2 linked regions of the Geomonas sp. RF6 genome follow. The protein of the gene in region 1 interacts with the protein of each later gene in a pairwise test. Links are inferred from orthologs where the notes say so. Each region holds a gene or a part of one and is shown in the gene's direction. Other genes may lie near its edges.

Region 1 (3,271 bases):
TGACTTGTTATGCTAGGACGAGAGGGGGAGGGAAATCCGTCTCCGCAGCGCCGCTCTGGACGTGGCTCTGCGACTGGTGCCGCTTTGGGGTGTCATGACTTTCTTTCGAAGGATCGGCTACTTGCCTCTTTTTCGGAGTCGAACGGGAAGTTTATTCTAAGAGAAAGAAATCTTTTCCCCGTTTAAAAAGTATTGACATTTACCCGAATGCTAGTATATTCGCCCTTTGTGTTGCCAGTAAAAACCATGCGCTTCGCGCAGTAATGGTAAATCTCAAAAGAAAAGAGGTGATATCGTCAATGAAAAAACTGATCTCTCTCGCACTTTGCCTCACTCTGGCTCTCGCCTTTGCTGCTGGCTGCAAGAAGAAGGAAGAGGCTCCGGCTCCTGCTGCTGAGCAGGCTGCTCCGGCTGCTCCGGCTGCTCCGGCCCAGGCTCCGATGTCCTCCGCTAAGGCTCCGGCTGCTCCGGCTGCTCCGGCTGAGCACAAGTAATTCGGAAACGGGTGCACCTGTTTCACGAAAAAGCCCACGGCTACCTGCTGTGGGCTTTTTTCATGTCCGCCGCTCCCCAATCGCCTTGACAAGCGCCGCGGCGCGGTGCTATGTATGGCGGTCATTCTAAATAAAGTCCTGGAGGAAGAAATGGAAAGAACATTCGCAATCATAAAGCCTGACGCAGTTGAGAGAAACGTCACCGGTAAGGTGATCGAGATGATAGAGAACGCCGGCTTCGGCATCGTGGGGATGAAGAAGATCCGCCTCACCAGGGCACAGGCGGAAGGTTTCTACTACGTGCACAAGGAGCGCCCCTTCTTCAACGACCTGTGCACCTTCATGGTACGCAACCCGGTCATCGTCATGGTGCTGGAGAAGGAGAACGCGATCCTGGCATGGCGCGGCCTCATGGGCGCCACCAACCCGGCGAACGCCGACGCGGGGACGATCAGGAAAGAGCTCGGCGTGAGCATCGAGGAGAACACGGTGCACGGCTCCGACTCCCCGGAGTCCGCTGCCTACGAGATCCCCTACTTCTTCAGCGCGCTGGAACTGGTGTAATATAGATTCACAACAGATGAGGTAAAAAAAGCCCTTCGCTTTAGAAGGGCTTTTTTATATGCTAACGGGCATGGAAAAAGTCGATCTCAAGAATTTCACGCTGCAGGGGCTGGAAAAGTACATTGCCGGAGTCGGCAAGGAGCGCTTCCGGGCCAAGCAGATCTTCAAGTGGCTCTACCAGCTGGACGCCCTCTCCTTTGCGGAGATGACGAACATCTCCAAGGAGTTCAGGAACTCCCTCGCGGAGACGGCCACCATCTCGAACCTCGTGCCGGAGGTGGTGGAGTCCTCCGCGGACGGCACCAGCAAGTACCTCTTTCGCCTGGCCGACGGAAACGCGGTGGAGGCGGTCCTCATCCCGGACGAAGGTCGCAACACCCTGTGCATCTCCAGCCAGGTGGGGTGCGCCATGGGGTGCGCCTTTTGCCTCACCGGGACCTTCGGGATCATCCGGGACCTCACCACGGCTGAGATCGTGAACCAGGTCTGCGCGGTGAAGAGGGATCACCCGGTGCGCAATATCGTCTTCATGGGGATGGGTGAGCCGCTGGCGAACCTCTCCGCAGTCGTCCCCGCGGTGCAGATCCTCACCGATCCGGACGGCTTCCAGTTTTCCAACCGCAAGGTCACCGTCTCTACCTCCGGGCTCGTCCCGGAGATGGCGGAGCTCGGCAGGTCGGTGGTGGTGAACCTCGCGGTCTCCCTGAACGCCACGACGGACGAGGTGCGAGACCGGATCATGCCGGTGAACCGGCGCTATCCGCTGAAGGAGCTCCTCGCGGCTTGCAAGGAGTTTCCGCTCCCGTCGAGGCGCTGGATCACGGTGGAGTACGTCATGATCCGCGACCTGAACGACTCGCTGGAGGACGCGAAGCGCCTGGTGCGCCACATCTCCAACTTCCCCTCGAAGGTGAACCTGATTCCCTTCAACGAGCACGGCAGCTGCGATTTCCGCACCCCGACCCAGGAGACGATAGACCGCTTCCACAAGTACCTCCTCGACAAGCACGTGACGGTCATCACCCGCTCCAGCCGCGGCGGCGACATCTCTGCCGCCTGCGGGCAGCTGAAGGGGAAGCTCGACGAGGAGCGCGGGCGGAGAGCGGCGGCAGCGGCGGAGAGCGCCGAGGCGGCGGCCTAGGATTCATCTCCTGCGGGCTCGGAGTTCGAGCGGACGCAGCAGGGATCACCACTTCATCGCGCAGGGCAGAAAAGCTACTATATTTATTTACTATGCAATACAGGAGGGATTATGGCGGAAGAAGTGATCGGCGTTATCGGCGGCAGCGGGCTGTACGAGATGGAGGGGATGACTGACATCGCCCACGTCACGGTGGACACCCCTTTCGGCAGGCCCTCTGACGATTTCATCACCGGAAAGCTCGACGGCATCCCGGTGGTCTTCCTGCCGCGTCACGGCAAGGGGCACCGCTTCATGCCGAGCGAGGTGAACTACCGCGCCAACATCTACGGCATGAAGAAGCTCGGCGTCACCCGCATCATCTCCGTCTCCGCCGTGGGGAGCCTCCGCGAGGAGATCGTCCCCGGCCACATCGTCATCCCCGACCAGTTCATCGACCGCACGAAAGGTATCCGCAGGGACACCTTCTTCGGCGGCGGGGTCGTCGCCCACGTCGCCTTCGCCGATCCGGTCTGCGCCGACCTCTCCGCGGATCTCTATGCCGCCGCCACCGAAGTCGGCGCCACCGTGCACCGCGGCGGCACCTACCTCTGCATGGAAGGCCCCGCCTTCTCCACTCGAGCCGAAAGCCACATGTACCGCTCCTTCGGCGCCTCCATCATCGGGATGACCAACCTCACCGAGGCAAAGCTCGCCCGCGAGGCGGAGCTCTGCTACGGCGTCATCGCCCTCTCCACCGACTACGACTGCTGGCACGACAGCCACGAAGACGTCTCCGTGGAGGCGGTCGTCGCCATCATCAAGTCCAATGTGGCGACGGCGAAGTCCATCATTCGTGCCGCGGTGCACCGGATCGGCGGGGAGCGGAGGTGCCCCTGCGCCTCCGCGCTGCAGTACGCCATCATCAGCGAGGTCCGGGGCGACAGCTCCGTCATCCCGGTGGAGACGCGCGAGGCGCTCGACCTTATCATCGGCAAATATCTCTGAGGCTGCACCTACTGCGGCGCCCCTCTCGCCTGTCCCCCGACGGCTCCGGGGCGCCGACTACATCTGATCCTGGAGGCGTTATGAG
Region 2 (3,224 bases), 440 kb from region 1 along the record:
GCGCGGTGGCGAGCGCCCAGAACATCGTGAAGTCGTGCAACCGCGCGGGTCTCGAGGTGGCGGACATCGTCCTCGAGCAACTCGCCTCCTCCGAGGCGGTTCTCTCCGCTGACGAGAAGGAGCTCGGCGTGGCCCTCGTGGACATCGGCGGCGGCACCACCGACATCGCCATCTTCGTCGACGGCGCCATCAAGCACACCTCCGTCCTCTCTCTTGGCGGCAACCACCTCACCAACGACATCGCGGTCGGCCTGCGCACCCCGATGGCGGAGGCGGAGCGGATCAAGCAGAAGTACGGCTGCTGCCTCTCCAGTCTCGTCGGAAAGGACGAGACGATCGAGGTGCCGAGCGTCGGCGGGCGCAAGCCGCGCGTCCTCTCCCGCCAGCTGCTGTGCGAGATCCTCGAGCCGAGGGTCGAGGAGATCTTCACCCTGGTGAACCGCGAGATCGTGAAATCGGGGCTCGAGGACCTCATCGCCTCCGGCGTCGTCATCACCGGCGGCTCCACGATCCTCGAAGGGATGCCGGAACTCGGCGAGCAGATCTTCAACCTCCCGGTGCGCCGCGGCGTGCCCCAGAAGATCGGCGGGCTCGTGGATGTCGTTAATTCGCCTGTTTACGCAACCGGCGTCGGCCTTGTTGTGTACGGCAGCAAGAACGTCGGCGTGCACGAGTTCCCGACCGCGCAAAGCGACGACCATGTCTTCCGCAGGGTCGGCAAAAGGATGCGCGAGTGGTTCGGTGAATTCTTCTAAAAACGCCAAAAACACCCTCCCCTGAAAGGGGACAGGCCCCCCTCAAAAGGCGCCTGTCCCCTTCTCTTTATTCCGCGAAAAAAGTGCTTGTTTGCTGCATTTTACGCTTCCCTATCGTTCCAAAAAAATGTATAAAAAGGTCCAATAATTTTTTGATCTGCCGGGGGCGGCGATAAGGGGGATATTGAATGTTTCACTTCGATGAGAGCATCGACCAGAGTGCGAAGATTAAGGTAATTGGGGTAGGCGGTTCCGGCGGCAACGCTGTGAACACCATGATTACGGTTGGCATCACCGGGGTCGATTTCATCGTAGCAAACACCGACGCCCAGGCATTGCGCATGTCGAAGGCGTCCATCAAAATCCAGATCGGCACCCAGCTTACCAAGGGTCTCGGGGCAGGCGCCAACCCCAACGTTGGGCGCGATGCTGCAATCGAGGATCGCGAGAAGCTCGTCGAGGCGCTGAAGGGCGCTGACATGATCTTCGTCGCTGCCGGTATGGGCGGCGGCACCGGTACCGGCGCTGCTCCCGTCATCGCAGAAATCGCCCGCGAAATCGGCGCCCTCACCGTCGGCGTCGTCACCAAGCCTTTCTCCCGCGAAGGTCGCCAGCGTCTTGCCAAAGGCGAAGACGGCATCAAGGAACTGAAGAAGCACGTTGACTCCCTCATCGTGATCCCGAACGACCGCCTCCTCGGCCTGGCCGGGAAGTCGATGTCGATCCTCGACGCATTCAAGCCCTCCGACGACGTGCTGCGCCAGGCGGTGCAGGGGATTTCCGACCTCATCACTCAGTCCGGCATGATCAACGTCGACTTCGCCGACGTGAAGTCGATCATGAGCGAGCGCGGCATGGCGATGATGGGTATCGGTCTTGGCACCGGCGAGAACAGGGCGGTTGACGCAGCGACCCGCGCGATCTCCTCCCCGCTCCTCGAAGACATCGACATCTCCGGCGCGAAGGGCGTGCTGGTAAACATCTCCGGACCGTCCGCCATGACCATGGACGAATTCGACGCCGCCAGCCGCATCATCCACGAGAAGGTGCACGAGGACGCAAACATCATCGTCGGTCTCGTCATCGACGAGAGCCTCGGAGAGACGATCAAGATCACCGCGATCGCCACCGGCTTCGGCGACCGCTTCGATCTGGAGAAAGGGCGCCACGAGCTGAAGAACGTCTCGACCCTGGTGAAGCCCTCCGCTTCCGAGATCAACAGGGAGATCCCGACCTTCATCCGCGAGAAGCAGCAGCGCGAGCACGTCGCCCGCCAGCGCTCCTTCCTGATGGACGACGAAGATCAGTACGATATCCCGACCTTCCTCCGGAAGTCAGTCGACTAGTTTAGTGCAATTCGGAGCTTTTCCAGCCCGGCCCTCTACAGGGGGCCGGGTTTTTTTACTTCTTCCGGGAAGCTCCCAGGAACCTTGACTACATTTCCACGAAGCGCTGCACGAGAACTCGCGTTCCCCCCTTTGCGAAGGGGGGGGCAGGGGGGATTTGCTCTTTGGTCGCCGACGCCGGGAACGCCTGCGGCTTATCCCGGCCTACATGTCACATGACCTCTCTCATGGATTCGGTTCCCCGAATTTCGCCTTAAGCGTCTGATATCACACCTTTTCCTTCCTCATCCCCGCAAAGAATGCTACTCTCGACCCATGTCCCGGATACCACACGACAAGCGCCGCGAAATCCTCGCAGGCGAGAGCGGCACCATCCAGCGCAACTGGGGCGGCCGCCTCTCCTGCTGCCTCGTCTACCCCAACAGCTACCATGCCGCGATGAGCAACCTCGGCTTCCAGACGCTCTACGCGATGATGAACGACGACCCCGGCGTCGTCTGCGAGCGCGCCTTTCTCCCGGACAGGAGCGAGCTGCAGGAGCGCCAGCGGCGAGGGGGGGCGCAGCATCTGGTATCCCTGGAGTCGCAACGCCCTCTGTCGTCATTTGACGTCGTCGCCTTCTCCGTCTCTTTCGAGAGTGACTACCTCAACATCCCCACCATCTTCAGGCTTTCGGGGATCTCTCCTTTCGCGAGCAACCGCACCTCCCACGACCCCCTCGTCATTGCAGGCGGCGCCGCGCTCTTCCTCAATCCCGAGCCGGTCGCCCCTCTGATAGATCTGGTTTGCCTCGGGGAGGCGGAAGGGGTCCTCCAGCACCTGCTGGAAGTGCTGAAGGGTGAGTCGGAGTCACGCGAGGAGCTTCTCCTGGAATGCGCCCGCGTCGACGGCATATACGTCCCTTCCCTTTATGCACCGGAGTACGAGGGGACGAGGCTACTTTCCATGCATCCGCTCCCCGGCGCCCCCCCCCGCGTGCAGCGCGTCTTTAGTCGCGATCTTGACGAGCGCCCCACCGTTACGGAGGTCCACACCGCCTGCACCGAGTTCTCCGACATGCACCTCGTGGAGCTCTCACGTGGCTGCCCGCGCGGTTGCCGCTTCTGCGCGGCCGGGTACATAT

Evidence for each region.
Region 2: the proteins of rlmN (region 1) and ftsZ interact in binary tests that used the Escherichia coli proteins (3 or more experiments, as listed by UniProt). The link is inferred for Geomonas sp. RF6 from one-to-one orthologs.

What each region holds. Positions count from the first base shown.
Region 1 is NZ_CP087999.1:822,743-826,013, reverse strand. Bases 212-3,163 are described here. They hold rlmN (23S rRNA (adenine(2503)-C(2))-methyltransferase RlmN), read left to right. Parts: upstream 212-1,128; coding sequence 1,129-2,199; downstream 2,200-3,163. Other genes in these bases: mtnP (S-methyl-5'-thioadenosine phosphorylase), read left to right, coding at 2,311-3,163; ndk (nucleoside-diphosphate kinase), read left to right, coding at 645-1,058; LPW11_RS03555 (hypothetical protein), read left to right, coding at 300-494. In the rest of the region: more of mtnP, read left to right, coding at 3,164-3,186; LPW11_RS03535 (PfkB family carbohydrate kinase), read left to right, coding at 3,267-3,271.
Region 2 is NZ_CP087999.1:1,264,017-1,267,240, reverse strand. Bases 118-3,022 are described here. They hold ftsZ (cell division protein FtsZ), read left to right. Parts: upstream 118-943; coding sequence 944-2,101; downstream 2,102-3,022. Other genes in these bases: LPW11_RS05375 (radical SAM protein), read left to right, coding at 2,417-3,022; ftsA (cell division protein FtsA), read left to right, coding at 118-755. In the rest of the region: more of ftsA, read left to right, coding at 1-117; more of LPW11_RS05375, read left to right, coding at 3,023-3,224. UniProt on the Escherichia coli protein: Essential cell division protein that forms a contractile ring structure (Z ring) at the future cell division site. The regulation of the ring assembly controls the timing and the location of cell division.